DNA from 3 places in the Actinomadura verrucosospora genome. Region 2 is predicted to be linked to each of the others. Evidence: riboswitches for the same ligand, from Rfam matches in the RefSeq annotation. Region 2 holds a riboswitch; each other region holds the start of a gene.
What was found. Region 2 has a riboswitch for cyclic di-AMP ahead of ABD944_RS07810 (CHAP domain-containing protein). Riboswitches for the same ligand answer to the same signal wherever they lie in the genome.

Region 1 (9,731 bases), on a different contig from region 2:
CTACCTGCTGCGCGGCGACGACGGGGCCTGGCTGGCCGACACGGGAAGCGGGCTCGACCAGCGGGTGCTGCTCGCGCGCGTCGAGGAGGCCCGCGGAGAGCTTCCGCTGCGCGGCGCGGTGGTCACGCACGCGCACGCCGACCACGCGGGCGGCGCCGCCGGGCTCGCCGCGCTGGGCGCCACGATCGTCGCCGGCGCGCTGACGGCGAAGCTGGTCCGCGACGCCGACCCCGGGCCACTGGGCCTCACCGCCGCGCTGCGCGCCGGGATCTACCCGGCCGGCTACCGGTTCGCGTCCTGCCCCGGCGTGCTGACGCCCGCCGAGGCCGGCCTGGAGCAGGGCCCGCTCCGGGCCCTGCCCACGCCGGGGCACAGCGCCGACCACACGGCCTGGCTGTTCACCGCGGGCGGCACGACGTACGCCTGCACCGGCGACCTTCTCTTCAGCCGCGGCCGGATCGTGCTGCCGGGCGCCGCGGACGCCGACGTCCAGGCGCTGCGGCGGTCCCTCGAACGGCTCCGCGACGCGCGACCCGACGTCCTGCTGCCCGGCCACGGCACACCGGTCATGTCGGACGCGACCTGGCACATCGAGCAGGCCCTGTCCGCCTTCGAACTGGGCCGGCTGCCCGGCTCCTTCCACTGACCCGAGGAACCCCATGAGCACAAGCGTCATCGTCACCGGCGGAGGGGGCGGGATCGGCTCCGCCATCACGCGGCGGCTCGCCGCCCCCGGCCGGACCGTCGTCGTCTTCGAGGCCGGGCCCGCCGCCGGACGGGCCCGCGCCGAGCTGGGGTCCGCCGCTGAGGTCATGGCGGTCGACGCGGGCGACCCGGCCGCGATCAGCGCCGCCGTCGCGGAGGTCGCCGCCGCGCACGGGCCCCCGGAGATCCTGGTCAACTGCGCGGCCGTGACCGGCGTCCCGGCCAAGGCGCCCCTGCTCGACACCTCCGACGACCTGCTCGCGCGCATCCTCGCGGTCAACACCGTCGGGCCGTTCGTCTGCGCCCGCGAGGCCGCGCGGCACATGGTCGCGGCGGGCGGCGGGACCATCGTCAACATCGGGTCCATCGCCGCCCACCGGGGCCAGCTCGATGCCTCCGCCTACACCGTCAGCAAGTCGGCGATGACCGGGCTGACCCGCGCGCTCGCCATGGAGCTCGGGCCGTCCGGCGTCCGGGTCGTCCAGGTCGACCCGGGCGACATCAGCACCCCGGGCAGCGACCGGCTCGTCGAGCTCGTCGAGAAGGACCGGGCGCGCTCGGGCGTCGCGGGCCTGCCGCCGCTCGGCCGCCGCGGACGCCCCGAGGAGATCGCGGACGTGGTCGCGTTCCTCTGCTCGCCGGGGGCCTCGTTCGTCTCCGGCACCCAGATCGTCGTCGACGGCGGATACCTCGCCGGATAGGGGCCCACCATGATCGATCTTCGCTCGGACGTGATGACGCTGCCCACCGAGGGCATGCTGCGCGCGATGACCGCCGCCCCGCTCGGCGACGAGCAGGAGCGCGAGGACCCCACCGTCCTCGCGCTGGAGGACGAGCTGACCGGGCTGCTCGGCCAGGAGGCGGCGGTGTTCGTCCCCTCGGCGACGATGGCCAACCAGATCGCGATGCTGTGCCAGGTGCAGCGCGGCCAGGAGATCGTCGGGGAGCGGCACAGCCACATGTTCCGCTACGAGGCGGGCGGCCCCGCCTTCCTCGCCGGGGCGGTCGTCACCGGCCTGCCGGGCGAGGCCGGGGTGTTCACCGGAGCGCAGGTCCGCGAGATCGCCCAGGTCCGCGACTCCGAGCACCGCCCCCGGACCGCGCTCGCCGTCGTGGAGGACACCCACAACGTCTCCGGCGGGCGGACATGGCCGCTCGCCGCCCTGGACGACCTCCACGACACCTGCGACGAGCTGGGCCTCGCCGTCCACATCGACGGGGCGCGCCTGTTCAACGCCGCCGTCGCGCTGGACGTCCCGCCCGCCCGGATCACCTCGCGGGCGCGGACCGTCGCCGTCTGCTTCTCCAAGGGCCTCGGCTGCCCCGCGGGCGCGGCCCTCGTCGGACGCTCCGAGGTGCTGGCCCAGGCCCGGCGCATCCGCCAGATGCTCGGAGGGTCGCTCCGCCAGGCCGGCGTGCTGGCGGGCGCCGCCCGCTACGCGCTCCGGCACAACGTCGCGCGGCTGGCCGACGACCACGCCAACGCCCGCACCCTCGCCACCCTGCTCGCCGAGGGCGGTCTGCCGGTCGACCCCGCCGGCGTCGACACCAACTTCGTCTTCCTCGATCTGGCCTCGCTCGGGCTCGACCGCGAGGACGCCCGGACCCGGCTGCGCTCCAACGGGGTGCTGTGGTCCAACGCGCACCACCCCACCGTCCTGCGCGCCGTCACCCATCTCGGGCACTCCGAGGCGGACCTCCGCACCGCCGCGGCCCGCACCGTCGAAGCGCTGTCGAAGGAGGCGTGACCGGGGCGGTTCTAGCCGGCCGGTGACGGGGGGACGAGGTCCAGGGAGGCGCTGACGGCGGTGGGCAATTCGCGCAGGCGGTGGAGCGGCAGTTCGAGCGGGGTGACGTCCAGCGCCCACGGGGCGGCGTCGGCCACGACCGTGCGGGCCTGCCGCTTGGTGAGGCCCGCGTGCGCGTCGATCAGGGCGTCGCGCCAGACGTTGGCGACCTTCCCGTGCGCCCGGTCCATGACGGCGCGCACGATCCGCCGCGCCCGGTCGTCCGTGCCGGACGGGGTGCGCACCGCCTCCACGGTCGAGCCGCGCCGGGTCAGCTCGTACACGGGAGCCAGCGACGCGGCCTCGTCCGCCAGGTCGCCGGGGGGTTCTGCGAGGAACACCCGGACCTGCTCGGCGCGCGTGGCCAGCAGCACGCGGACCAGCGCACCCTCCAGCCCCGGGGGCAGCGCGACGGCCGCGCGCCGCACCCGCGCGGCGTACGGCTTGGCCAGCCACGTCGTCAGCCGCACCCGCGGCACCTGCGGAAGCACCTGCTTGGGCCAGTCACCGACCAGGACGTCCGGCCGCAGGTCGGCGACGTCGTCGGGCGACGCCAGCACCGCCGTCCTGGCTTCGACGGCCTGGGGCCCCTGGGTGTAGATGGCGGTGGCGAACCGGTCGGCGCGGGCCCCGGCGGCCGGCAGGCTCTTGCCGGTCGGCCGCAGGACGTACAGGTCGGCGCGCGAACCGATCGCCTCCGCGCCGAAATAGCTGTTGAAGTCCGGGTAGACGGCCTCGCTCACCAGGTTCAGCTCCTGCAGCGCCTGCTGGACCTTCAGCGCGAGCATCGGAGTGCGGTCGCTCGCCCCGTAGGCCAGCAGGACGCGCCCCTGCCCCTGGTCCCGCAGCCCCTGCACCGCCCGGGCCACGAACAGCCCGACGCCTTCCGGCGTGTACGGAGGATCGGTCACCGCCAGATCCGCGTACTCGACGGCCGACGCGGGCAGCCCCAGCCTCAGGTCGGCCCAGCGGGTGCGCACGTCAAGCCCCAGGTCGGCGGCGCATGCGCCGATGTAGGCCAGGATCCGCTCGTCGACGTCCACGACGGTGGTCTGCACGCCCGGATGGACGAGCCCGACGGCCAGCGAGGTCAGATCGTGGTCCCCGACGCACAGCAGGCGCGTGCCCGGCAGCCAGAACCGCGCCCCCAGCAGCAGCGCCCGCCGCACGACCGTCTCCGGCGTGGCCGAGACATGGTCGAGGACGTGCCTCGCCCGCGGCGCCCGCTCGATCAGCCCGGCCACGCGCTCCACCACGGCGGCGTACTCGGGGAGCAGGTGCCCGACGGGGTCGGCCGGGTCGAGCGGACGGTACCCGGTGCGCAGGGACTCGGCGATCTCGGCGCCCTGCTCCGGGGTGAGGCGGAACCGGTCGCCGCCGGCGTGCTCCAGCGAGAGCCCGGCCAGCAGCGACTCCACCGAGCGCCGCGGCGCGCCCGTCTCCCGGACCAGCTCGCCGAGCGTCCGCCAGCGCCGGTCCGCCAGCAGGCTCAGCGCGGCGTGGATCCGCCGGGGATCCATGTCCGCCGCGATCGGCACTCCCCCATCAGCCATCCGCGCATGCTATCGGCGCGCGGGTCCGCGGGGATTCGCCGCGGGGACGCCCCGAGGTCGCCGAAGATTCACACGGCCACCTCTGGTCACGATGAGCGCTTCTCTCGCTACTTTCAGTAGCGTAGCCTCGGGGTATGCCCCTCCCCACAGAGCCCATCGGCAGCATCCCGCGTCCCCAGGAACTGCTCACCGCCTCGCCGTCCGAGCTGGCCGCCGCCCAGGACCGCGCCGTGCGCGAGACCCTCCGCCGGCTGGAGGAGCTCGGCTCACCGGTGGTGACCGACGGTGAGCAGTCCAAGCCGAGTTTCGCCACCTACCCGATCACGGGCCTGGCCGACCTGGCCCCCGACGGCGCGGTGATCCCGTTCGCCGACGGGCACCAGCGGCAGCTCCCGCGGCTGACGGCGGGCCCGTTCCGCTACACCGGCCACGCCGTCGACTACCTGCGCGCCGCCCAGCGCCACGCGACCGCGCCGGTCAAGCAGGCCGTGATCGCCCCCTCGGCGCTGAGCCTGCTGTACCCGGCCGACGGCATCGACGGCTACCCGCGCGAGATGTTCCTCGACGACCTGGTCAGCGAGGCCGAGGCCGACATCCGCTCCTGCCTGGACGCGGGCGCCCACGTGGTGCAGCTCGACTTCACCGAGGGGCGGCTGTCGCTCAAGCTCGACCCCAGCGGCGGCGTGCTGGACGCCTTCATCGCGCTCAACAACCGGGTCCTGGAGCGGTTCTCCGCCGACGAGCGCGCCCGGATCGGCGTGCATGTGTGCCCGGGCGGCGACCTCGACTCCACCCACAGCCTCGACGTCGACTACGCGGGGCTGCTGCCCAAGCTGTTCCAGCTCAGGGCCGGCAACTTCTACCTCCAGCTGGCCAGCGAGCCCGACCCCGACCGGATCCTGGCCATCGTCGCCGAGCACCTGCCCGCCGACGCCCGCGTCTTCGTCGGCGTCGTCGACCCCATCGACCCCCGCGTCGAGACGCCCGAGGAGATCCGCGACCGCGTCCTCGCCGCGGCCCGCCACCTCCCCGTCGACCGCCTCGGCACCTGCGACGACTGCGGGTTCTCACCGTTCGCCGACGACACCTCCACGTCCCGCGACACGGCCTTCGCGAAGATCGCCGCCCGCGTGGAGGGCACCGCCCTCGCCGCCGCCGAACTCGGCGTCTGACCCGCCGCCCGTCTCCGCCGCCACACCCTCGCACCCTCGGACCCGATGGCACGCCCGCGGCCGCCGCCGCAGACGGCCTGGTCCGCTGACGGCGGTGCGGGGGTGGGGCGGCCCGTCCACCTCCAAGCGCCGCGTCCGGGCGGCGCGTGGACGGCTCACCACGTGCACCGGCCTCCCCGACGCCGACCCGGCCGTTCCGGCACGGTGGTCGGCCATCGCGGTCACCGGGAGGTGTGGTCGGTGGTCGCGTCCGAGGAGGGCGGGGTCCGGATGAGGAGCATCACCACGACGGCCACGGCGGTCAGGGCCAGCGCCGAGACGGTCGCCCCGGTGGTGTAGCCGTGCACGAGGGCCCCCGCCCGCGAGGCGGCCGGACCGTGCTCGCGCAGGTAGCCCGCGGTCGCGCCGATCGCGACGGTGTTGACGACGGCGGTTCCGATCGAACCGCCCATCTGCGACGCGGCGTTGACGACCGCGGCGGCGACCCCGGCCTCGCGCGGGGAGACGCCCGCGGTCGCCAGTGAGAACGCCGGCGGGAACACGGCGCCCATGCCGATCCCGAGCAGGACCTCGACCGGGACGACGGCGGTGGCGTAGCCGCTGCCCGCGTCGAGCCGGGTCAGGGCGGCCAGCCCGGCCGCGGCGATGAGCAGGCCGGCGGAGATCAGCAGCCGGGCGGGCACCCGCCGGGTGAGCCGGGCGCCGACGAGGTAGCCGCTCGCGGAGTTCGCGACGGCCATCGGCAGGAACGCCAGCCCGGTGCGCATCGGGGAGAAGTGCGCGACCACCTGGAGGTAGTAGGTGAGCGTGAGGAAGACCCCGAAGGCGCCGACGACCGCGGTGGCCACCGCGAGGTAGGCGCCGGCCCGGCCCCGGTCGGCGAGGATCCGCAGCGGCAGCAGCGGCGCGGCGTGCCTGGCCTGGCGCACGGCGAACAGGGCGAGCGCCAGGCCGCCGACCGCGAGCGGCGCGGTGGTCCGCCAGGCGTCCCAGCCGTGCGGGGCGGCCTCGCCCGCGCCGTACACGACGGCCGCCAGGCCGCCGGTGACGAGGACGGCGGAGATCCAGTCGACGCGCGCCCCGGGGAACGCCGGCGGCGCGGGAAGGACGATCCGTCCCGCCACCGACGCGGCCGCGGCGATGGCGACGTTGACGTAGAGGCACCAGCGCCAGTCGGCGTACTGGGTCAGCGCGCCGCCGAGCAGCAGCCCGACCGCCGCGCCGCTGCTCGCCACGGCGCCGTAGACGCCGAACGCCTTCGCGCGCTCCCTGGGCTCGGTGAACGTCACCGCCAGCAGCGACAGGGCGGTGGGCGCGAGCAGCGCGGCGAACGCCCCCTGCAGGGCGCGCCCGACCACGAGGACCCCGAAGCCGGGCGCGGCCCCGGCGATCATCGAGGCGACGGCGAACCCGGCCAGCCCGGCCAGGAAGCTGCGGCGCCGCCCGACCAGGTCGGCGATCCGGCCGCCGAGCAGGAGCAGCCCGGCGAAGGACAGGGTGTACGCGGTGATCACCCACTGCCGGTCGGCGTCGCCGAAGCCGAGCGCGTGCTGGGCCGTCGGCAGCGCGATGTTCACGATGGTGGCGTCGAGCGCGATCATCAGCTGCGCGACGGCGATGACGACCAGCGCCGCCCAGCGCCGGTTCGGGACGGCCGCGGACGGACCGGACGCGGTGCGCGCCGGGATGGCGGTCATGGAACCCACCTCCTCTAAGTGAAGGGTTCTCCTCCGGATACTAACTGGAGGTTTCTCCTCCGTCTAGAGGCGCATCGGGCCCGGATCGCCTCCCCGGCACGCCCACAACGGCGGCAGGCGACGGCCGGGGTGCCGGGTCGGCACGGCACTGAGCTGCGGAATCATCGCCCGCGACCTTGCCGTCTCTTGGTGATTTCAGTAGCTTTGCCCCTTCAAGACGCCTTCCAGGCGTTTTGTCCCACCGCGGGGTTTCCGAGCGCGGTGGGGCGGGGTGCCGTCCCCGCGCGACAAGGCCCGAGATCCCTCATCGATCGGGCCCCACATCGTCAGCGCCGCTGTCTCTCAGCGGCACCCGCCGAGTCCGCCGTGGCGCGGAGCCGGGGACCCAACCCGAACTGGGGTGAATCGGCCTGTCAGGCCGTAGGGCGACTTCCACGTCCGAACCCGTCAGCTAACCCGGTAGGCGGCACATGGAAGCAAGGAGCCCCCCTTGAAAGGCAAGCACCTCGACCGGCCGCGCGTTCTGCGGCCCGGCCCCTGGGTCACCGTCACGCTGACGGGCCTCGCCGTCTTCGGCGCGACGGCGGCCATGCCGACGACCCTGCAGCACGCGTCCACCGAAACCGTCGCCGCCGTCCAGACCGTGCCGCAGCAGCGGACCGCGCCGCGGCAGGCGACGCCGCAGGAGCAGGTCAGAGCGCAGGCCCAGGTCCAGAAGGAGTTCAAGGCCCCGGCGAAGGCCGAGCCCTCGGCGAAGACCGAGTCGTCGGCGAAGGCCGAGCCGCGGAAGCAGGCCGCCGCGCCGAAGTCGGACGCGCGGTCCAAGGTCATCGCGCGGGCCAGGACCTGGCATCCGCACACCGGCCGGCGGGTCCCCTACAGCCAGACCAGCACGCACAACGGCTACCGCACCGACTGCTCGGGATACGTGTCCATGGCGCTGGGGCTGCCCAAGCCCGGGACGAACACCGTCGGCCTCACCTCGTCGCGGTACACCGAGCGAATCGCGATGTCCGAGCTGAAGAAGGGCGACCTCGTCATGGACGCCCTCGGCAGCAACACCACCCGGCACGTCGTCATCTTCGAGAAGTGGGCCGACAAGGAGCACTCGTCGTACTGGGCCTACGAGCAGCGCGGCCGGTACGGAACCGACCACCGCGAGCTCGACTACGGGCTCTCCTCGGGCGACGAGTACAAGGCGTACCGGCCGACGTCCCTCACGTAGGCGTCCCTGAAGACGCCCGGCATCGGCGGGACGCCGGTGCCGGGCGGAACGGGCTTGGAGAGAGAGGGGTCAGACCGAGCGGACGGCCCGCAAGGACTCCTTCAGGGAGCCGAGGGTCGAGAAGACGGCCGTGGGTTCGTAGCCGCAGTGGGCCATGCAGTTGGCGCAGCGGGAGTCGCGTCCCCTTCCGTAGGACTCCCAGTCGGTCTCGTCCAGGAGTTCCTGGTAGGTCTGCGCGTAGCCGTCCGACATCAGGTAGCAGGGACGCTGCCAGCCGAAGAGGGAGTAGGACGGGATCGCCCAGGCCGTGCAGGGGAAGTCGACCTTGCCTTCCAGGAAGTCCAGGAACAGGGGCGAGTGGTTGAAGCGCCACCGCTTGCGGTTGCCGTCCCCGAACGCCTTGCGGAACAGCTCCCGCGTCTCCTGGACGCCGAGGAAGTGGTCCTGGTCGGGCGCCTTGTCGTAGGCGTAGCCCGGCGAGATCATCATCTCGTCGACCCGGAGGTCGTCGTTGAGGTAGTTCATGACGTCGATGACGGTCTGCGGCGTGTCCGTGTTGAAGATCGTCGTGTTGGTGGTGACGCGGAACCCCCGCCGCTTGCACTCCCTGACGGCCGCGACGGCGTCGTCGAAGACACCCTCCTTGCACACGGACGCGTCGTGGCGTTCCCGCAGCCCGTCGATGTGCACCGCCCACGCGAAGTACGGCGAGGGCGCGAACTTGTCGATCTTCTTGGGGATGAGCAGCGCGTTCGTGCACAGGAAGACGTACTTCCTGCGGCGGACGAGCTCGTTCACCAGCTCGTCGATCTGCGGGTGCATCAGCGGCTCGCCGCCCGCGATGGAGACCATCGGCGCGCCGCACTCCTCGATGGCGGCGAGGGCCTGCTCGACCGGCATCCGCTTCCTCAGCACGTCGTGCGGGTGCTGGATCTTCCCGCAGCCGGCGCAGGCGAGGTTGCAGGCGAACAGGGGCTCCAGCTCGACGATGAGCGGGAACTTCTCCCGGCCGCGCAGCTTGTTGCGGAGGATGTAGCTTCCGATGCGAAGGCTCTGGCGGAGCGGCATGCTCATGGTGTCGGGACCTCCTCGTGCAGGGTGAACTCGGCGGTCCCGCCCGGTCCGCGCCCCCGCCTCATGCCGCGCCCTCCAGGTAGCGGCCGAGGGCGCTCAGGGGGAAGACCAGGCGGTACAGGTGGTAGTTGATGTAGAAGTCGCCGGGGAAGCCGGTGCCGGTGAACTGCTCCTCGTCCCAGTTGCCGTCCGGGCGCTGGTGGTCGACGAGCCACCGCACGCCGGCCTCCACGGCAGGGGTGCGCTCGCCCGCGGCGAGCAGCGCCAGCAGTGCCCAGGCCGTCTGCGACGGGGTGGACTCGCCCCGCCCGATCCACGCGGGGTCGTCGTAGGAGCGCAGGTCCTCGCCCCAGCCGCCGTCGGGGTTCTGGTGGTCCTCCAGCCAGACCACGGCGCGCCGGATCGCGGGCTTGCCGGGACGCACCCCGGCCGCGACGAGCGCGGGCACCACGCTTCCCGTGCCGTAGACGTGGTTCGCCCCCCAGCGCCCGAACCACGAGCCGTCCGCCTCCTGCGCC
Region 2 (9,731 bases):
GTCCCCGTGACCGAACTGCCCGGAGCTTCCTACTTCCACCATGCCGACTCCTTCGCCATGATGCGCGGCGGCCACCTGGACGTGTGCGTGCTCGGCGCCTTCCAGGTCTCGGCCACCGGGGACCTCGCCAACTGGCACACCGGGGCCGCCGACGCCGTTCCGGCCGTTGGCGGCGCGATGGATCTGGCCATCGGCGCCAAGCAGGTCTTCGTGATGATGACCCTCTTCGACAAGCAGGGCCGCTCCAAGCTGGTGCCCGCCTGCACCTACCCGCTGACCGGCACCGGCTGCGTCAGCAGGGTCTACACCGACGTCGCCGTCATCGACGTCGGCCCGGACGGGGCGGCGGTCCGCGAGACCTTCGGTGTCACGGTCGACGAACTGCGCGACCGGCTCCCCGTCCCCCTCGCGACCGTCTGACGCCGCCGGTCGCCGTGGGCGTGCCCGCCTTCGCCGAGGCGGGGGCGCCGGCGTGAACATCGGCGGCTCCTCGGAGCGGTTCCGTCATCCCGCGAGGTCGGCGACGAGGTCGTCCAGCGCCCGGGTGAGGGCTTCGGAGTTGGCCGGGGTGAACCAGGTGGTGCGAATGCGCTCGTTGTTCCCCTTCGGGGTCTCGTGATCGGCTGCGAGCTGCCGCAGGGTCCGGGTGTCGTCGCCCAGAGCCCGGCCGACCTCCTGGAAGAGGCTGCGGACGTAGCCGTCCGCGTCGTCGGGGGCGATGCCGTGGCCGACGGCCCACGAGGTGAGCGCGGCGAGGTAGGAGTAGTGGGTGGTGAGCGTTCCCGTCAGTGCGGAGAAGACGTCGAAGGCCGTCTCGTCCGCGACCGGGAGCGCCCCGCCCAGGTGCTCGAAGAGAGAATCCGCAACCGGGTGGGACGGGCACGTCACCGTGACGGAGCGGCGTTCGCGTATCGCGGGCAGCGGGATGGCCCGAACGAGTTGGGCGTCCGTGGTCAGCGTCCTTCGCAGGTCGTCGTTGCCGACGCCGGCCATCACGTTGATCACGATCTTGTCGTCGGGCACCGCCAGGCCGGCGAGCGCTTCGTGGCGGTCCTGACGGCGTACGGCGATGATCACGATCTCGGAGCGGTCCACGACCGCCTGGTTGCCGGGACACACCCGGACGCTTTCGTAGCGCTCGGACAGGTACGCCGCCGTCCGGGCTCCGCGAGGGGAGAGGAACACCTCGGGCGCGTCGTCGTCCCGGCAGTACAGGCCGTCCACGATGGCTTGGCCGATCTCCCCTACCCCGATGATGCCGATGCGCTTCACTGCGCTTTCCTCCATGGTGTGTGGGGTCGTTCAGAAGCTCGCGCGTCCAGCGGGCGCCTGCACAGCGCACGTGAGCCGGGCCGCCAGCTCCCGGACCTGCTCGGGACGGGGGTTGGCGCCGGTCAGCACCGTCGCCAGGCGGTCGCCGGGGACCGCGCCCCCGGCGATCGCCGCCAGGCCCGCCGCGCCCGCCGGCTCCAGGACGATGCCGAGCGTGCGCGCCGCCAACTCCATGGCGTCGGCGATGGCCTCGTCCGTCACCAGGACCATGTCGTCCACCAGGACGCGGGCCCGCCGCACCGAAGCCTCCGTCGGGCGACGCACCGCGATGCCGTCGGCGAAGGTGCGAGCACGTCCGGCGCGGACCGCGCGGCCGGCACGCAGGCTTTCCGCCATCGAGGGAGCGCCTTCGGCGTTGACCCCCACGATCCGGGTTCCGGGAGCGTGCTCCTTCATCCAGCGCGCCACGCCGTTGATCAGCGCGCCGTCCCCGACCGGGAGCACGACGGCGTCGAAGCACGCCCCGGCCGGCGCGCCGCGGGTCAGCTCGGCGCCGATCGTCCCGGCGCCTTCGGCGATCGCCGCCTGGACGCCGTCCTGCAGATGGACGCGGTCAGGATGGCGCCCGGCGTGGGCGGCCGCGGCCTCCCGCGCCGACGAGCCGTCCGGTCCCGCCGCGACGACGCGGGCGCCGAACGTCTCCATCCGCTCGCGCTTGCCGGGATTGACGGTCTCGGGCACGAACACCTCGACCGGCATCCCGCGTGCTCGCCCGGCGTAGGCGACGGCCTGCCCGAAGTTGCCCGAGCTGGCGCACACCACCGGCGTGCCGGGGGCGAGAGTGCTGAGCATCAGGTCGGCGCCCCGGCCCTTGAAGCTGCGCACCGGGTTGGCCGTCTCCAGTTTCACCGTCACCGCGCGGCCGCCCAGCGCCCGGCACAGCTGTTCGTCGAGGTACTGCGGGGTGTTGAGGAACACCGGATCGATCACCCGTAGGGCCTGCTCGATCCGCGCCACGTCCAGGTCCATGCGCGCCACCTTCCGCCGAGGCTTTCCGACCCGGCCGACGCTAACCGAGCTTCCGATCGACGCGATTGAGAATTCTTGCACCAAGGCGCAATAATCTTGCGTGCCCGAATCGCCGCCGCCCCGCCTGGACGAGATCGACGCCCTGCTGCTGGACCTCCTTCAGCACGACGCCGGGCGCACCCTGCACGACCTCGGGGAACAGGTCGGACTGTCCCCGAGCGCCGTCCAGCGGCGGATCGCCCGCTACCGCCGGCACGGTCTCATCGCCCGGCAGGTCGCCGTCCTCGATCCGCACCGCTTCGGTCCCACCGTCCTGGCCACGGTCCTGGTGACCCTCGTCCGGGAATCGTTCGAGCACCACCGGGCCTTCGCCGAACGGATGCGCTCGGAGCCTCAGGTCCAGCAGTGCTACCGCGTCGCGGGGCCGTGGGACTACGTAATCGTCCTGGCCGCGCGGAGCATGCGCGACTGCGGTCGGCTCGGAGACCGCCTGTTGAAGGCGGACGACAACGTCCAGCGCTACGAGACCCTGGTCGTCTTCGACACCATCAAGTCCGGCCTGGCTCTCCCACTTCCCGCTCGACCGCAGGACGGGCGGCCACCCGATGAGTGAACGCCGCCGCATCCCGTCGCGCCGCACTCCCCCTGCGCACGGGCCGATCAACCAGTGCTGAGGCGCATCTTGGTCAGGCGGATGGTTCCGTCGTCGCCGGGGACGGGGGCCGGCCGGTATCCCTCGCTCCGGTAGAGCGCGATGTTGTTCCGGCTGCCCGCTCCCGTGGACAGCACGATGCTGCGGCAGGCCTGGTCGGCGGCGGCCTCCGCCTCATGGAGCAGCCAGCGCCCCAGGCCGCGCCCCCGCAGGTCGGGGACGACGCCGAGCCGTCCCACGTGCCACTCGGCGTCCTCGCGGCGGGTCCGCACCATGCCGAGGAGCCGGCCGTCCCGCCACAGCCCGATCGCGTCCCAGGACGCGAGCCAGTCACGGACCTGCTCCACGGACTCGTGCAGCGCCGGGACGGTCACGGGGTCGTTGGCGAGGGCCTCGTCCACCCAGCAGCACCGCTGCAGGACGGTCACCTCGGGGGCATCGTCCGGCGTCAGCCGCCGCAGGTAGGAGCCCGGTTCGGGGCCGGCCGCCGATGCGGGCCGTGCTCGCTCTCGCATCGGCCGGAGCGCGTGCGCGACCCGGACCAGCTCCTCCAGGACGTCGTTCGCGGCCTTGCCGGCAGCGGCGGCGGGCCGCACCTCCCCGTCGTGCACGGCGTCGGCGATGCGGAGCGCGACCGTGGACCCCAGCGGTACCAGGCGCAGCGTGGTCACCACCTGCTTGGCGTGCTGCACGGCCCTCGTGCCCGCCGAGGTGTTGCCGTAGCTGACGAAACCGACCGGTTTCCACACCCACTCGCGGGAGAGGTAGTCCAGCGCGTTCTTCAGGGACGCCGGCATCCCGTAGTTGTACTCCGGCGTCACGACGATGAGGCCGTCCACGCCGTCCGCGATCGCGCTCCACCTGCGCGTGTGCTCGTTGCGGTACACGCCCGCCGACGGATGTTCCTCCTCGTCGAGGAACGGGAGGTCGAGGTCGGCGAGGGCCAGCGGCACCAGCTCGGCGCCGAGCTCGGCGGCGCGGGGCGTGATCGTCTCGGTCAGCCATGCCCCCACCGCGGGGCCGAGGGCGCCGGGGCGGGTGCTGCACACCAGCACGAGGACGCGCACCTGTTTCGTTGACATGTAAATGAACTTAGGCGATAGGTTGTTTACATGTCAAAGAATCCGCCGGACGAGCCCGTGCGCTGGCTGACCCCGGACGAGGAACGGGCGTGGCGGGCCTTCCGCCGCATGGTGATCGCCGTCCAGACCGGCACCGCCCGCGACCTCTCCCGGGTCGGCCTCTCCGAGCCCGACTACGAGGTGCTCAGCACGCTGTCGGAACGGCCGGGCCACGCCGGCACCCTGCACGAGCAGGCCGCGAAGATGGGCTGGTCGCGCAGCCGGCTCTCCCGGCACGCCACCCGCATGGAGGCCCGCGGCCTCATCCGCCGCGCACCCGACCCGGCCGACGGAAGGGGCTGCATCCTGGTCCTCACCGAACACGGCCTGGACACCTTGACGGACGCCGCCCCCGCCCACCTGGAGTCAGTGCGCCACCACTTCATCGACCGCCTTGGACCGGAAGACCTCACCGCCCTGGAACACATCGCCGGAAAGGTGGAAGCCCCGGACAGGGCGAACGGCCGCCCCGTCCGCTAGGTCCGCGGACCGGCCTCCAGGAGATCGGCGAGCTCACCGAACCCGCGCACGACGAGGTCGCATTCCACGTCGTCCGCCCGGTCGGCCGTGAGAGAGGGCCCCTTCTCCAGCGGACGCTCCAGGAACGCGGTGGCGAGCCCGGCTCCCCTGGCGCCGTCGATGTCCCACTTGTGCGCGGCGACCATCAGCACCTCCGCCGGTTCCACGTCCAGCAGCCGCACTGCTGTCAGGTACGCCTCCGGCTCGGGCTTGTACGTGCGGGCGAGCTCCGCCGACAGGATGCAGTCGAACGGCAGCCCCGCCCCCTTGACCAGGTGCGTCAGCAGGGCGAACCCGCCGTTGGACAGCGCCGCCACCACGCGGCTCTCCCTCAGGCGTGCCAGGCCGTCCACCGAGTCGTCCCACGCGGGCAGGCGATGCCAGGCCCGGACGAGCCGCCGCCGTGCGGTCTCGTCGAAGGCGTCAGCAACGCCGTGCAGCTCCAGCAGCTCGTCCAGCGACTCCCGGTGCAGCGTGTCGAGGTACACCCACTCCCGCTCTCCGCTGCTGACCCGCTGCATGGACGGGAGGTACCGCTCGCGCCATTGGTCGGCGAAGGCCTCGCTCTCCAACGCGACACCGCACTCCGCAGCGATCGCCGCCACCTGGCCGGCGACCCCTGTCCGCCAGTCGACGGTCGTCCCGAAGATGTCGCAGGTCACTACCTGGATCGCTCTGACGTCTAATCCCACTGGCACTCCCTCGCCCAGGAGCGCCCGGCTGGCGCCCCACCCCAGTCCTACCCCGGACGTGACAGACCCCGCCCTCGTCCGAAGACGGGAGCGGGGTCCGTGGTGAGGCCAGGAGGGGTCACCCGGTCGGGCCTGATCAGCCGAGGGGCTTCGGGGCGCCCTTCTTGCCGGCGCCGTGGCCCCAGGACAGGATCTCGTACTTGACGCCCTTCAGGTGGCCCGCCGAGGTGCCCGTGTCGTACTTGCTCCGCGGCTTCTTGCCGTCCACCAGGTGGCGGAAGGTGTAGGTGTCGAGGTCGAGCATGACGCCGCGGTGCGACGGCTCGCCCGGCCCGCGGTCCCCGACGAAGCCGGTGACGCTGCGCCCCTTGTAGGTGACCTTCACCTTGGTGTGCATGGGCCAGCTCGGGCTGGCGAACAGGCCCTTCTGCATCGGCTTGCCGCCCGCCGGGGCGCCCGTGTCGCCGTTCACGCCCGAGCCGTCGTCCCAGAAGTAGGACGCCTTGGTGCTGCCCGACAGGACGGCGTGGCGCTTCGGTGCGACCTTGGCGGTGCCGTGGTGGGTGGCCTTCGCGGCGGGCTGCCCCACCTGCTGGCCGGTCACCTTTCCGGTCACCTGCTTTCCGGTGACCGGCTGTCCGGTCACCTTGTGCCCGCTCAGCTGTTGTCCGGTGACCAGCTGTCCGGTCATCTTGTGGCCGGTGACCTGCTGCCCGGCCACCTGCTGTCCGATGACCTTGTGCGACATCGGCTCGTCGGCCTGGGCCCCGTGGGAGGTCCCGGCCGCCACGCCCGCGGCCAGCAGGCCCGCGAGAGCGGTACCGATCAGGGCGGTGTCGATGGCTCGCTTCTGCATGTTCATCCTTTGCTCGGTGGTCCGGGGCGCCGGGTCACGGCTTCGGCTAGTCGGGGGCTCGCCGTTCGGGCATGACGGATCCGGCGCACGGCACGTGGGCGTGCTCGCGACGTGGGTGTGATCGCGGAGGGATGGAGAAGGGGGAGGCACCACTGGACGGTGCGGGGCAACGGGCCGCTCAGCGGCCCTGGCTCACCGGTACTGGGGGTAGCCGTAGCCGGCGACGGTGGACGTGTCGCGGACCTTCTTCTTCACCGCGTCACCGGTGTTGCCCTCGATGGTGTTGATGGTGCCGTCGTGGTTGTCCTTGACGACGATGCCGACGTGCTCGACGCCCTTGATGCCGCCGCCGTTCCAGGCGAAGAAGACCACGGCGCCGGGCTTCGGGGTCTGGCCGAAGCGGCCGGTCTTCTTGAACCACTTGGCGTGGCTGACGGTGTAGGCGTCGGCGCCCATGCCCTTGGTGCCGGTGTGCTGGCCCAGCCAGGACACGAACATGTCGCACCAGGACTGGCCCTTGTAGACCGAGGCGCTCTTGGAACCGATGCGGTGGGCGTTCTGCTCGCCCAGCGGCGAGCCGACGTACCAGTCGTTGAACTTGCTGTTGCCCGAGGCGTCCTCGTGGGTGCCGATCTGCGTGCGGGCGAGCTTGATGACGTCCTGCGCGGAGGCGCCGGCGGTGGCGGTCTTCGCGCCGTTGGCGCCGGCCTGGGGCGCGGCGGCGACGTGCGCGGTGTTCGCGGGCTTGGTGTCCGCATGGGCGGACGGGGCCAGGGAGGCGAAGCCGAAAGCGCTCGCCAGGGAGAGGACGGCTCCGGCGGCGAAGCGGGTGCCCATGCGCTTGGTCAGGTCGAAAGTACGAGCGGTCATGCGAAGGTTCTCCTGAGGTCTTCCAGTCCGCCTACCGGGTTAGCTGTCGGGTTCGGGCATGGAAGTGGCCCTACCGCGACCCCGCGCAAGGCGGGAGTGCGGATTCACCCCGGTGTTTCGGTGGGTCCCCGGCTCCGCTCGGCCAGTGATCGGCGCTCTGCGGACTCGGCGGCGGACGTGCCTTGATCGGCCGTCCTGATGATCAGGGACTCGATGCGCCCGTCACGATCTGGTCGGGCGCTCCGGACGGGCTTTCCCGTCGGTCACACACCCACAACAGGTTCAAGCGGCCCCATATTTCGTCAAGCACACCCCAAAGACGCCGCTGACCTGTAAAGACTCCCCAAAGCGCCCTCAACGCAAGGGCTGCGGTCCAGTCAAGTCGACCCAAGATTTCTGGTCGCCACCTCGCCCCAACGGGAGACGATCACCCCCGAGCGCGCCCCCACCCGCGGGCTGGTCATCAAGGTGCCCAAGTTCACGACCGACCAGGACGCGTCATAGTCGCACCGGAGCCGGGCGCGGATGCGTGGTCCTGCTGGAGCGCCAGCGCGGTGAGTCGGCCCTCATCAACTCACCCTTCAGCGCGGCGAGTGACACGGCTCCGACCAGGACCGTCCCGTCGGGAAACCGGAAGACCGGCACTCGCGGGCCGGACACGCGAGCGGACCGAGCCGGTTCCGCGTGGGGCCGCTCGCCGTCCCACCTGACGCCGGTCGCGGACGCCAAGCCCCGCAGCACGTTGACGTCGCCGATGTCCAGACCGTCACTGAAGTAGGCGCGGTAAAGACGGGCGGTCATGTCCTCGGCGGTGCCGTGCGCGGCCGCCAGCGCGATGAGCCGGTGGGCGTCGGCGGTGCGGGCGGGCACGATCCGGTCGAGGTTCACCACCAGGCCGTCGACCGCCGCCGCCCGTGCGATCTGCTCGACCCGCGCGGTGGGCGCGAGAGGGAAATGGCCGCGGCTCGGCGGCGGTTCCGCCGCGGAACCCGCGGTCTGGTACGGCCTGAAGACGACCTCCAGTTCGCCGCCACCCGCACGGTGCTCCTCGGCGGCCCGCTGGAAGCGGGCGTAGCCGAGCGCCGACCAGACGCAGGCGATGTCGTGGGTGAACTCAACTTTCATGGGTTCGTCCTTCGATGGCGGCACGGATCGTTCCGTGCCGCCTCAGCATGCCCGCCGTCGCTCGCCGCGTCAATACGGAACGTTCCGTGCCGCCTGAGGGCTATGCTGTCCCCATGTCACCCAGACGTCCTGAGCGCCGAAGTGAAGAGGCCGCCAACGCCGTCATCAAGGCCGCCATGGACCTGTGCCAGGAGGTCGGGTACCGCAAGGTCAGCATCGAGGGCATCGCCGCCCGCGCCGGCGTCGGCAAGAACACGATCTACCGCTGGTGGCCGTCCAAGGCGGCCGTGCTGCTGGACGGCCTGCTGTCCACCTGGAAGATGGACGCGACCTTCCCCGACACCGGTGACTTCGTCGCGGACATCAAGACGCAGATGGCGGCGGCCTCGCGCATCCTCGGCGACCCGCACGTCTTCCCGCACTACCGCGCACTGATCGGCGAGGCCCAGCACGACCCGGACCTCCACCAGGCCTTGTGGGACAACTTCATCGGTCACCTGGCGGGCGCCGCGGCCGACCGCATCCGCGTAGCGCAGCGCAAGGGCCAGGTCCGCGCCGACGCCGACCCGGTCCTCGTCACCGAACTGCTCTACGGCGCCGCCTACTACCGCCGCCTGCTCACCCCGCGCACGGCCGACGCCGAGCACGTCAACGCCATCGTCGACCTCGCAATGACCGGCCTCGCCCCACCGGCCGACACCTCCACTCAGTAGCACGCCTCACCGCTTCTGGGCGCCCCTGCACATGCCGCCCGCGCAGGTGCTCACGGTTTGCGGCGGGCGAGCAGGGCCCGCGGACCTGACCGGGCCAGCCCTCAGACACCTACTGCCACCGCAGCGCCCAGCGCCAGCAGGACGGCACCGGTGGTCATGCTGAGCCCCCGCAGGACGGTCGGCTGCGACACCAGTGCGCGCCCTCGGCTGACGGCCCAGGTGAGCAGCATGTACCAGGAGGCGCTGACGAGCGCCCACAGGGCTCCCAAGGCGACGGTCGACAGGAACACCGGGCCTTCCTCGGTCACGAACTGGGGCAGCACCGAGATGGCGAACACTCCCGCCTTGGGGTTGCCGAGGTTGGTGATCAGGCCGGTGAGGTATCCACCCGTGAAGCCGGTGCGGCGCCCGTCCTGCTCGGGCGGACGGGGGGACCCGACCGTGAGCGCGGCCCGGAGCGTCTTCACCCCGAGGATCATCAGCACGATGCCGCCGGCGATCCGGAGCACCGCGTACGCGGTGGGGCTGGCCAGCAGGACGGCGGACAGCCCGGCCGCGGCGGCCGTCGACCACAGCAGGAAGCCGCTGGCATTGCCCGCGAGCGTGCCGTGGAGCGCAGGCCTGCCACCTTCCAGTACCTGCCGGATCATCAGCGCTTGACTCGCGCCGGGCAGCATCGCCAGCAACAAGGTGGTGATGACGAAGGCAGGCACATGCGTGGGCATGGGAACGAACCCCTTCCGGGGATTGCGGCCGACGGGTGTGCCATCAGGCTTCCTCGCTCCGCGCCCCTAAGGGAAGTTAAAAGAGAAGGGTGCAGCGTTAGCATTGGTGAATGCTGGTGGACCCGGGGCAACTGCGGCTTCTCGCCCTGATCGAGCG
Region 3 (9,731 bases), on a different contig from region 2:
CCGGCCAGCTCGGCATCCCGCGGGATCCGCTCCAGCGGGTTCAGCACGTGGCCGGCCATGAGCACGCGGCCGCCGCGCGTCTCCAGCCGCGTCACGGTGTTCGCCGGGCGCAGCTCCCGGAGGGGCCGCACGTGGAACCCGAAGGACGTGACGTCTCGGACGCGGCGGCCGAGCGTGCCGCGCGGGCGACCGGCGCCCCAGTAGACCCGCCCGTCCCGCTCCACCAGGCGGGCGCGCAACTCGGGGCGCTTCACGGGGTCGTACTCGGCGGCGGCGAGCGCGCCCGCGTGATCGCCCTCGCGGATCAGGTGCGCGGCGATCGCGGGCAGCGGGTTGGCCTGCTCGAAGACCCGCGGGTCCAGCTCATCCAGGTAGGCGGCGGCCAGGTCGAGGAAGCGCGCCTGGTGGGCCGGGTCGCGGTCGCGCAGGTCGCGCAGGTACAGCACCAGGTCGTGGTTGACGAACTTGACGTCCTTGGCCCGCTGCAGGTCGTAGGCGCCGCGCAACGCGAAGAGCATGTCGATGCGGCGGTGGATCTCCAGCCGGTCGGTGAAGTTGGCCAGGTCGGCGCGCCGGTTGGAGATCGACGGCGCCCGCGTCCGCTCCTTGACCAGCCAGTTGTAGACGCGGTGCGGGATCAGGGCGGTCCGCCCCGCCTCCAGGTAGGCCTCGGCGGTGAACAGCAGGTCCTCGTAGTGCAGCCGCTCGACGAACCGCAGGCCGTGCTCCTCCAGGAAGCCGCGCCGGTAGGCCTTGTTGGTCGAGAGGGTGTCGTAGAGGAGATCGGGTCTCTCGCTCAGCGACCCGTAGACCGCGCTGTGCCGGTAGAGCCACGGGTACCAGGGGCGGATCCGCCCTTTGGCGCCCTCGGGCAGGTCGAGGAAGATCCGGTCGCAGAGCCCCGAGACCACGTCGGCGCCGGTGTCCTCGGCGGCGGCGAGGAGGTTGAGGCAGGCGTGCCGGTCCAGCAGGTCGTCGCTGTCGAGGAACATCACGTACCGGCCGGTGGACTCCTCGATCCCGGTGTTGCGGGGACGGCCGCAGCCGCCGGAGTTGGCCGGCAGGTGGACGGTCCGGACCCGCCCCGGATGGGCCGCGGCGAGCCGGTCGGCGGCCTCGCCCGTCCCGTCGGTGCTCGCGTCGTCGACGATCACCGTCTCGACGCCGCCCAGCGACTGCGCCAGCGTCGAGGCCACCGCCCGCGGAAGCCTGCGGGCGTCGTTGTAGGCGATCACCACCACGCTGACATCCGGGCGCACCGCCATGGGCATCCCCCTCCGCAGACTCCGGCGTGCTGGATTCCTTTCCAGGAACTCCGCACTGAGGTCCAAGAGGGATCAAAGGCTGTCAACGCTTAGCATTACCCACCGTCACCGGAGGGTTTGGGCACAACACCCGGAACGCCAGAAGGCGCCCGGCCTGGAGGCCGGGCGCCTTCGCGAGGCGCGCACCTTCTCGGGACGCGTCGGATCAGCGGGCGTAGTCGGGGTAGCCGTAGCCGACGACCTGCGACTTCTCGCGGACCTTCTTCTGCACCGCGTTGTCGGTGTTGCCCTCGACGGTGGTGATGCTGCCGTCGCCGTTGTCCTTGACGACGATGCCGACGTGGTCGATGTCACCGATGCCGGCCCTGGAGCCGTCCTGCCAGTCGAAGAACACCACGGCGCCCGGCCTGGCCTTGTGGCCCCAGCGGTCGGTCTGCTTGAACCAGCTGGCGTGCTGGACGGTGTAGGCGTCCCAGCCCATGTTCTTGACGCCGGTCTGGGCGCCGAGCCAGGAGACGAACATGTTGCACCACTGGGCGCCGTTGTACTCCTTGACCGAGAAGCCGCCGTCGCGCTTGGCGGTGGCCTTCGCGTGCGGAGTCGAGATGTACCACTTGTGGTACTTGGTCTGACCGCCCTTGCCCTCGTGGACGCCGACCTGCGACTCCGCGAGCTTGATCACTTCGGCGGGCTTGACCGCGTGCGGGGGGACCTTGAAGCCCTCGCGCCGCGCCTCGGCGACGGCGTTCTCGGCCTTCACCGTCTTGGCCCGGGAGGGCTGGTGAGCGGCGGTCCCCTGCTCGGAGACCACCGCCGCCTGGGCGGAGGTCTCGGCGGCCGCGCGGCCGCCGGCGAGGGGGTTGACCACCGAGAGCCCGACCGCGCCCGCCAGGACCGCGCCCACGGCGACGCCGACGGCCTTGTCCTCGGGGGTGAGGCGGTTGAGCGAAAGTCGATCGAAAAGACCGGACATGCAGGGAATCTCCTTGTCTTCCATGGCGCCTACCGGGTTAGCTGACGGATTCGGGCATGGAAGCAGCCCTACGGCGCGACTCTCGGGCGCGCCGATTCACCCCAGAAACGTGGGTCCCCGGCTCCGCTCCGGTCACCGACCGGACGGACTCGGCCTCGCACCGCGGGAGCGGTGCAGGTATACGGATGTTCTCTCTGGCAGATCTTGATGAGGGGGCGCGCGTCGATTGGCGCGCATCGCGTGCGGATACCGCTCCGCGATCCTCGGCCGCGCATGGTGCGGCCGGTGGCAACGCATGGGACGCGCTGCGTGATTCGGGATCGAAGGTACCAACCTTCTCAAGAAAAGCAAACCAGGCATAAAGTAAAGTCTTGCCTGCTCAAAGCCCTCTCAAGAGACTCCCAACACCGGGGCGGCGCCGCCTCTTCCCGATCTTTCTCGAGAGGCGCCCAACCCCTTGCCCGCCGCCCTTACCGAGCCTTCGGGAAAAGGTAAAGAAGATCGAATAGGGGGCGTCGGACGGTCTCCGCCGAGGCGGCCCGCCACCCGGCCGCCCCGCCGGGTGAGGCGCACGTCACACTAGGTGATCTTCGCTGGCCAGGCGTGCCGTCCGTCACCGCGAGGCCCGGACGGTCACTCTACGTAAAGGGCGAACAGCGTGGTGTCGTCCGCCGCCCGGTCGTGCTCCATCCGCGCCAGCACCTCGTCCAGCACCCGGTCGGGACGCGTGGAGGAGTCCCGCAGGATGTGGGTCAGGCGGACGATCCGCTCGTCCAGGTCCGCGTCCCGGCGCTCCACCAGGCCGTCGGTGTAGAGGAAGAGCATGTCGCCCGACGTGAGTCCAGTGGTGATCGTCGTGTACTCCCAGCCGGGCATGGCGCCGAGCATCGGGTCGCGGACCACCTCCAGCGGGGTCGCCCGCCCGTCCCGGACCAGGATCGGCGGCGGATGGCCCGCGCACGTCCACTCCAGGACGTGCCGGGACGGGTCGTAGTGGGCGACGATGGCGGTGCCCGTCGCCGGCGGGTCCATGCCGCCGATCAGCTCGTTCAGCCAGCCGACCAGCCGCCCCGGGCGCTCCCCCGTGCAGGCGAGACCCAGCAGGCCGTTCCGGGTGCGCGCCATCGCCGCCGCCGCCGGCAGCCCGTGCCCGGCAGCGTCCCCGATCGCGAACATCGCCCGCCCGTCCTGGAGGGCCTTGGTCGCGAACCAGTCGCCCCCGATGCGGGCCGTGCTCTCCGCCGCCATGCTGCGGATCGAGGTGCACAGGCCCGGCAGCTGCTCGACCTCGTCCTCGTCCGGCAGGATGGCCCGCCGCAGGGTCACCGCCACGCGCCGCTCCTGGGCCGTCCGCGCCTGCTGGCGCAGCATCTGCCGCCGGGTCTCGGCCAGCGCGCGCTCCACCCCGCGCCGCCGGGTGATGTCCTGCGACACGATGTTGATCGAGACGGGCAGGCCGGACTCGCCGAGCACGGGCTCGGCGAACACCCACAGATGGCGGGGCGTCCCGTCATGGCTGATCACGCGGTGCTCCGCCTCGACCGGTTCACGCCGCGAGAACATGGTCTGGACGGCCTCCTCGACCAGCGGCAGGTCGTCGTCGGCCACGACCTTCGGCAGGTCGTGCGGCATCGGCGGCACCTCGTCGGAAGACAGGCCGTAGTTGGCCAGCATCTGCGGCGTCCAGTCCGCCTCCCCGGTGGCGAGGTCCCACTCCCCGAACCCGATCAGCGCGAGCCGCTCGACCCGCTCCAGCCGCCGCGCGATACGGTCCTCGGCCAGGTGGTACCGCCATGTCACACAGATACCGGTAGGCACCCGCACGCATCGCACACTCATCCGCGACGAGCGGGACAGGCCCCGCTGAGCCGTCGAGTACTGGATCGAGGAACGTTCCAAACGCGTCCCGGACTCCAGCACCCCGACGTAGTCGTCGAACAGGCCGCTGAGCACCGCCCCCGGGTCCGTTCGCAGCAGCCGCAGTCCGGTCAGCTCCTCCCGGCCCCGCCCGAACATGTCCTTGGCGATGCCGTTGAGCTCCGCGAAAAGGAAGTCGACCACGCTGCCGTCCGGCCCCCGCACCGGGACCAGGTGGGCCGCCGAGTCGAGCGCCCCCTCCAGCACCGCCGTCGCCGCCGGGTCGTCGGGTACCCTCGCGAGGATCTCCGCGTCCCCCGCGGTGTCCTCGGCCGTCACCCGGCGCAGGACGTCCTCGGCCTCCGACAGGACCGCCTGGCGCTCCGCGGGCACCTCCTCGGCGCGCGGCGCCCTCCGCCCCGCCACCACGGCCCCCACCGGCCCGGCGCCGCCGTCCTTGACCAGCAGCGACGCCGCCTCGGCCATGTCGATGTCCAGATCGCGCGCGAGCCAGATCAGGTGCTGCAGGGCCTCGCCCGGCGGGACGCCGAGACGCCGGGCCAGCACGACCCGCGCCTCCGCCAGCACGGCCCGGTCACGCGCCGCGCCCCGGAGGTCCTCCACGTCCGCGCCGGGCACCCCGGGCTGCGTGCCTTCCGCTTCCGCCAACCCCGTCCCCCGTTCGGCGTCACCTGCCCCTGGGAGAAAAAAGCTACATACGTCAGTGAGGGACTATTCGCCCATGTCCCTGCAAAGAGGCTAGATCTTTGCCCGGGTTTTCCGTTCACGCCCGAAGCCGACCACTTCCGGTGACCGTCTCAAAACGGACCCGTTCCCCGCCGTGTGACCCACGTCACACCCGCGTCACCTGCCGCGTCAGCGAGGTGATCCGCGCCGCCGCCGTCCCGAACGGAGTCCCCGCCGGATGCAGCGTCAGCACCACCACGATCTTGTCCCCCACGACCCCCGTCGTGTGCAGCACGGGCCGCCCCAGCCCCAGGTCGGGCCGCCACGCCGCCGGCCGCACATGGCACGGCTCCGACGGCGTCTCCCCGAACCCCGACCACCCCTGCTTGACGGCCCACGGCCGCTTCACCGCCCGCGGGATCCCGAACGTCTGGTCGAACCCGTCCGTCCCGCAGGGCGTCGACGCCCGCAACTGCTGGAGCACGAACTCCCGCTGCCCCTCCGGCGCCCGTTCCAGCAGGTACCGGTACATCCGCACCACGTCCCGCGCACTGAGCGCCGTGTACCCCCAGAACCCGGGCTTCTCCGCGGGCGGCGGCGCGGTGTCCTCCAGCCCCATCTTCCGCACCATGCGCTCGATGATCTGCTTCCGCCCGCCCCGCCGCCAGAACTCCGTGGCGGCCCCGTCGTCACTGGACCGCAGCATCGGCACCAGCAGCCGCCGATCGGCCGCCGACACCTCATGCCGATCCATGTAGTCCAGCGCGATGAGGACCTTCACCACCGAGGCCGACCGGAACGTCCGCCGCGTCGCCCGCGCGACCACCACCCGCCCGGCGGCCCGGTCGAACACCTCGTACGAGGCCCGCACACCAACCGGCACCCGCACGACCGGCGCCTTGGACGGCGCCTCCGAAACCCGCGGCACGGACCTCTCCGGCTCAGGACTCCCGCTCACCGCCCGAGCCCCTCCACCGTCCCCGCACCCGCACACCAGCCCCAGGCCCAAGACCCCGGCCAGCACCGCCCGCAAACGCACCATCAGGCCTGCCTACCAGAGATCCGCGCCCCCGTATCTCGGTACGCACGACCCCGCAGACTGCGCTACAGTAATCACGCCCGCTCAAACGGGCACCGGGACGTAGCGCAGTTTGGCAGCGCACTTGACTGGGGGTCAAGGGGTCGTGGGTTCAAATCCCGCCGTCCCGACAAGAAGTACCAGCTCAGAGGCCGTTTCTCCACCACGGAGAACCGGCCTCTTGATCGTTAGTTAGCCGTTCGTTAGCGAACTCGGCCGTCTCCCCCGGCACCCGGACGGTTCACACAGGACCAGAAGACCCGGAACCCGCCAGCGTGCCCTCTCCCCGTGTTCAACCAGGCCAGCCGATCTATCAGGCCTCCAGTCCACCGTGCAGTTCGGCGGTGGGGGTGACGTCGGCGAGGGCCGTGGTAGCGAAAAGGGGCACGTTCCATTGCGAGGAAGCGGTCGCGGCATGCGGAGGACTGGTGCGGTGTCTGAGTTCTCGCTGCCTGGCGGGTTCGTGAGTGGGAGCGTCCGTGTGGGCGACACGGTGCGCCGACGGCCTGCTGCTCGTGCGGAGTTCGCGCACCGGCTGCTGGGGTTGTTGGAGCAGGCCGGCTGGGAAGGCGCCCCTCGGTTTCTGGGGATCGATGGACAAGGGCGGGAAGTGCTGAATTTCCTCGATGGCCACGTGGCTTGGGAACCGGTCCAGACCATCCGGGTCGACAGCGACGAGAGCTTGAGGCGGGTCGCCGAGTTGGTCCGGGAGTTTCACGACCTGACGGCCACGACGGACCTGGCCGGCGATGGTGAGGTGGTGTGCCACAACGACTTGTCGCCGAAGAACACGGTGTACCGGGATTCGGGTGCGGGGATGCGTCCGGTGGCCTTCATCGATTGGGACCTGGCCGCCCCAGGGCGGCGGGTCCATGATGTCGCGCACGTGTGCTGGCAGTACCTGGGGCTTGGACCCGGCATCGTCGATGTCGCGGCAGCGGCTCGGCGAGCGCGGTTGATCTGCGATGCCTATGGACTGGCCGATCGGAGCGAGCTGGTGGATGTGATCTTGTGGTGGCAGGACCGCTGCTGGCGTGGCATCGCGGCCGCTGCCGAAGCTGGCGACCCGGCGATGATCCGTCTTTGTCAGGGTGGCGCCATCGACGAGGTGCAAGCCGCCCATCACTGGGTTCAGCAGCATCGCGCAGAGTTGATGTTGTAAGGGTGGTCCTGGCTTGGCGGCCGTCCACGCGAGGAAGCCCCCGGTCCCTCCCGGGCAGGGCCTTCATCGGTGCCATGTCCGGGCGTTAGCGCTTCAGGATCGCCAGGAGGCTCACGAACTCGTCGCGGCGCAGGGTGAACTTGGCGCCGGCTGGGTCTTTGCTGTCGCGGATGCCCACGGCCTCGCCGAGGTCGGCCAGTTCGACGCAGTTGTCTCCGGCCTCACCGCTGCGCGACGACTTGCGCCAGGTCACATCCATCGCTCCCTCACAACCTTCCGCATCAGCTCGACCGACGCCTTCGGCGAAAGCGCCTCCGCTTGAAGCCTACTGAAGATCTCGCTGGCGATCGTGAGGTCTTTCGGCTCCACGCTGGTCTCTCCGCCGACACTGCTCTCGATGTACACGACCTCGCTGCGGTCGGGTTGCGTGGCAATGGTGAAGGCTGCCCGAGCATCTCGCTGGTAGCCGATCGGAGCGATCTGAATCGTGACGTTCTCACACTCCGACATCTCGATCAGATGCTCCAACTGCTCGCGCATGATCTCTGGCGACCCGACCTCACGGAGAAGGACGGACTCGTCCATCACAACGAACACGGTGGGGGCGTTCGGCTTGGTGAGGACGCTCTGGCGCCGCAGCCGGTCGAGGACGGCTTCATCGTTGCCGAGGATCACTCTGGCGTATGGCTCGGTCTGGAGGAGCCCGTAGACGATCCTGGTCTCGAACGCCCGCAGCGAGTCGGCGGACGCCTCGGCGCGGGGAAAGTCTGCGAAGAACTTCGGGTAGCTGCTGGAACGCAGGAGTTCGTCCCATGCATCGACCAGGGCCGTACCCGAGTCCAGCCCCTTGTCCATCCGTTCGGCGAAGTCCCTGCGGCACTTGGTGCGCCCGGACTCGACCTGCGAGATGTAGCTCCGCGTAACCGCCGTGCGTGCGGCGAGTTCCGTCCTGTTGAGTCCCGCTTCCTCGCGGAGGCGCGTGACCTCTGCGCCGAAGGCGACGGTCTTGGATGTCGGTTTGCGTGCGGCCACTGCTTCGCCTCCACGTGAGCGAGGGGAACCCACCTACCAGCGATCGACAGCGCCACGTATGTGCTGGGGCGCTTCGGTGGTAACGCTACGCGGCGGAGTTGAAGGTGTGCAGGGAGTTACTCGAACCCGTCACTGGCTAGCGAAGGTCGTGCCGATGTCCGCAGCACCGCAAACTACTGAAGTCCCGACGATCGTCCTCGATTCCACCGATCAGGCGCCGCGCCGCGCACGCCGGTTCCTCGCTGAACAGTTCGCCCGCTGGGGCATCACCGACGATTACACGGGCCGTCTCGTGGTCTGCGAGTTGGCCACGAATGCCTACAAGCACGGCGAAGGTCCGATCGTGGTTCGGCTCTTCCTCGACCCGGACGATGGGCGACCGGTGATCGAGGTATCGGACACCGGTACGGGCCACGCCACCGTCCAGCCCCAGAACTACAACGCCACTTCCGGCCGCGGCCTCCAGCTCATGGCGGAGCTCGTCCACGAGTGGGGAGTCAAGCGCCTCACCGGCGGCGGCAAGGTCGTCTGGGCGAAGCTGCCCTGACGTCGCGATGTGCCCCCGACACAAAGAGCCGGAGACCACGCTCCTGTGAGGAAACTATGCGAGTCACGTTGCTGCTACTGCAGTATCTCTTCCCTGAATGGTCGATCACGCTGGATCGAGAAGGGATCTGGAGGGCGACGGGGCGCGTCCTGATCTCGGCGTCCGACCTGGACGGGTTGATGGACCTGCTCCACACCGCCGACCCAGAAGCCTTCGAGCGTGCCTTCCGCCAGCTCGAAGAGCGGAAATGAGCGACTGGCGAGAGGAGTCCCTCCGTGCGGCGAGTGCCGGCAGGCCGCGTGATGAAGAGCCGTTCGATCACGGACGTCGACGACCGGAGCGCGCTGGGCCCGTAGGAGCCGACGGCGCTGATCTGCTTTGTGCATCCTGCGGCAGCGGAGCCCACGCGGTCGGGAAGGCGGCCATGGCCAGGCGCGCTTGCGCGCTCGGGCCAGCCGGCGGAGGTGAGGGAGCGCCGCCCGCTGGGCGTGCTTCTCGCGTGTGCGCGGCGGCTCTTCGAGCCGCGTCGGCCTGGGCGTGACGTTCCTGGAGGCTGTGCAGCTGAGCGATGGTGTCGAGCAGGCTGATGAAGTTGGCGACGAGCAGCATCGTCGACACCACCGTTCGGTCCTTCGCCGTGCCGGTGAGCGCGAGCAGGCGGGCTGTGGTGCGCAGCGCGTTGCCTGCCGGAGTCGGGGTGGGGATACGGCCGCAGGGGGCGCGGGCCGCGCGGTCGTAGGCATCGGCGGCGCGGTGGAGGTGACGGTTGCCGGTGACTCGGGCTGCCACGTGAAGGGCATCGGAGGCCGCCCAGCAGGCGTCCTGCGCAGCGTGCGGGTTGGTGACAAGGTGCCGCCGGATCTGGGCGGTGGCGAAGGCAGCGGCCCGGGCCGCATCGTCGTAGAACGCCTGGCGCTCCTCCGGTGTCAACTCATCCTGGCCAGCAGCCGACTGGCGGTACGCGGCAGGAGAGGCCCAACGCTGGCGGAGACGGGACAGTGACAGGTCATCGGCAAGACGGCTGCCGGGATACCACGTCGGCTCATGACCATCGTGTTCAGCAGCGAAAGCGACGGCGTAGCCAGTGATCTGCCCGTCAACGGTCTGGCTGTAGCGCAGCTTGACCAGGA

Region 1: it holds a riboswitch for cyclic di-AMP, as region 2 does, so the genes downstream of both, ABD944_RS30370 (NlpC/P60 family protein) here and ABD944_RS07810 (CHAP domain-containing protein) in region 2, are expected to answer to the same signal.
Region 3: it holds a riboswitch for cyclic di-AMP, as region 2 does, so the genes downstream of both, ABD944_RS04025 (CHAP domain-containing protein) here and ABD944_RS07810 (CHAP domain-containing protein) in region 2, are expected to answer to the same signal.

Annotation. Positions count from the first base shown of each region.
Region 1 is NZ_BAABEV010000035.1:71,310-81,040, forward strand. Features, by position in the region: gene ABD944_RS30340 (MBL fold metallo-hydrolase) at 1-646, shown strand, start outside; gene ABD944_RS30345 (SDR family NAD(P)-dependent oxidoreductase) at 660-1,406, shown strand; gene ABD944_RS30350 (threonine aldolase family protein) at 1,416-2,453, shown strand; gene ABD944_RS30355 (bis-aminopropyl spermidine synthase family protein) at 2,465-4,045, opposite strand; gene ABD944_RS30360 (cobalamin-independent methionine synthase II family protein) at 4,180-5,217, shown strand; gene ABD944_RS30365 (MFS transporter) at 5,439-6,914, opposite strand; cyclic di-AMP (ydaO/yuaA leader) riboswitch at 7,258-7,395, shown strand; gene ABD944_RS30370 (NlpC/P60 family protein) at 7,405-8,139, shown strand; gene hpnH (adenosyl-hopene transferase HpnH) at 8,209-9,213, opposite strand; gene shc (squalene--hopene cyclase) at 9,275-9,731, opposite strand, start outside.
Region 2 is NZ_BAABEV010000005.1:91,614-101,344, forward strand. Features, by position in the region: gene ABD944_RS07770 (3-oxoacid CoA-transferase subunit B) at 1-420, shown strand, start outside; gene ABD944_RS07775 (NAD(P)-binding domain-containing protein) at 505-1,272, opposite strand; gene ABD944_RS07780 (threonine ammonia-lyase) at 1,303-2,301, opposite strand; gene ABD944_RS07785 (Lrp/AsnC family transcriptional regulator) at 2,402-2,914, shown strand; gene ABD944_RS07790 (GNAT family N-acetyltransferase) at 2,962-4,035, opposite strand; gene ABD944_RS07795 (MarR family winged helix-turn-helix transcriptional regulator) at 4,066-4,554, shown strand; gene ABD944_RS07800 (haloacid dehalogenase type II) at 4,551-5,255, opposite strand; gene ABD944_RS07805 (RlpA-like double-psi beta-barrel domain-containing protein) at 5,422-6,141, opposite strand; gene ABD944_RS07810 (CHAP domain-containing protein) at 6,334-7,011, opposite strand; cyclic di-AMP (ydaO/yuaA leader) riboswitch at 7,026-7,176, opposite strand; gene ABD944_RS07815 (DsbA family oxidoreductase) at 7,510-8,136, opposite strand; gene ABD944_RS07820 (TetR/AcrR family transcriptional regulator) at 8,250-8,849, shown strand; gene ABD944_RS07825 (LysE family translocator) at 8,951-9,574, opposite strand; gene ABD944_RS07830 (LysR family transcriptional regulator) at 9,685-9,731, shown strand, end outside.
Region 3 is NZ_BAABEV010000002.1:354,363-364,093, reverse strand. Features, by position in the region: gene ABD944_RS04030 (bifunctional glycosyltransferase/CDP-glycerol:glycerophosphate glycerophosphotransferase) at 1-1,265, opposite strand, end outside; gene ABD944_RS04025 (CHAP domain-containing protein) at 1,471-2,238, opposite strand; cyclic di-AMP (ydaO/yuaA leader) riboswitch at 2,251-2,403, opposite strand; gene ABD944_RS04020 (PP2C family protein-serine/threonine phosphatase) at 2,872-4,764, opposite strand; gene ABD944_RS04015 (hypothetical protein) at 4,949-5,710, opposite strand; tRNA gene ABD944_RS04010 (tRNA-Pro) at 5,918-5,991, shown strand; gene ABD944_RS04005 (phosphotransferase) at 6,342-7,022, shown strand; gene ABD944_RS04000 (DUF397 domain-containing protein) at 7,108-7,281, opposite strand; gene ABD944_RS03995 (helix-turn-helix domain-containing protein) at 7,272-8,054, opposite strand; gene ABD944_RS03990 (ATP-binding protein) at 8,209-8,601, shown strand; gene ABD944_RS03985 (hypothetical protein) at 8,658-8,852, shown strand; gene ABD944_RS03980 (relaxase/mobilization nuclease domain-containing protein) at 8,920-9,731, opposite strand, start outside.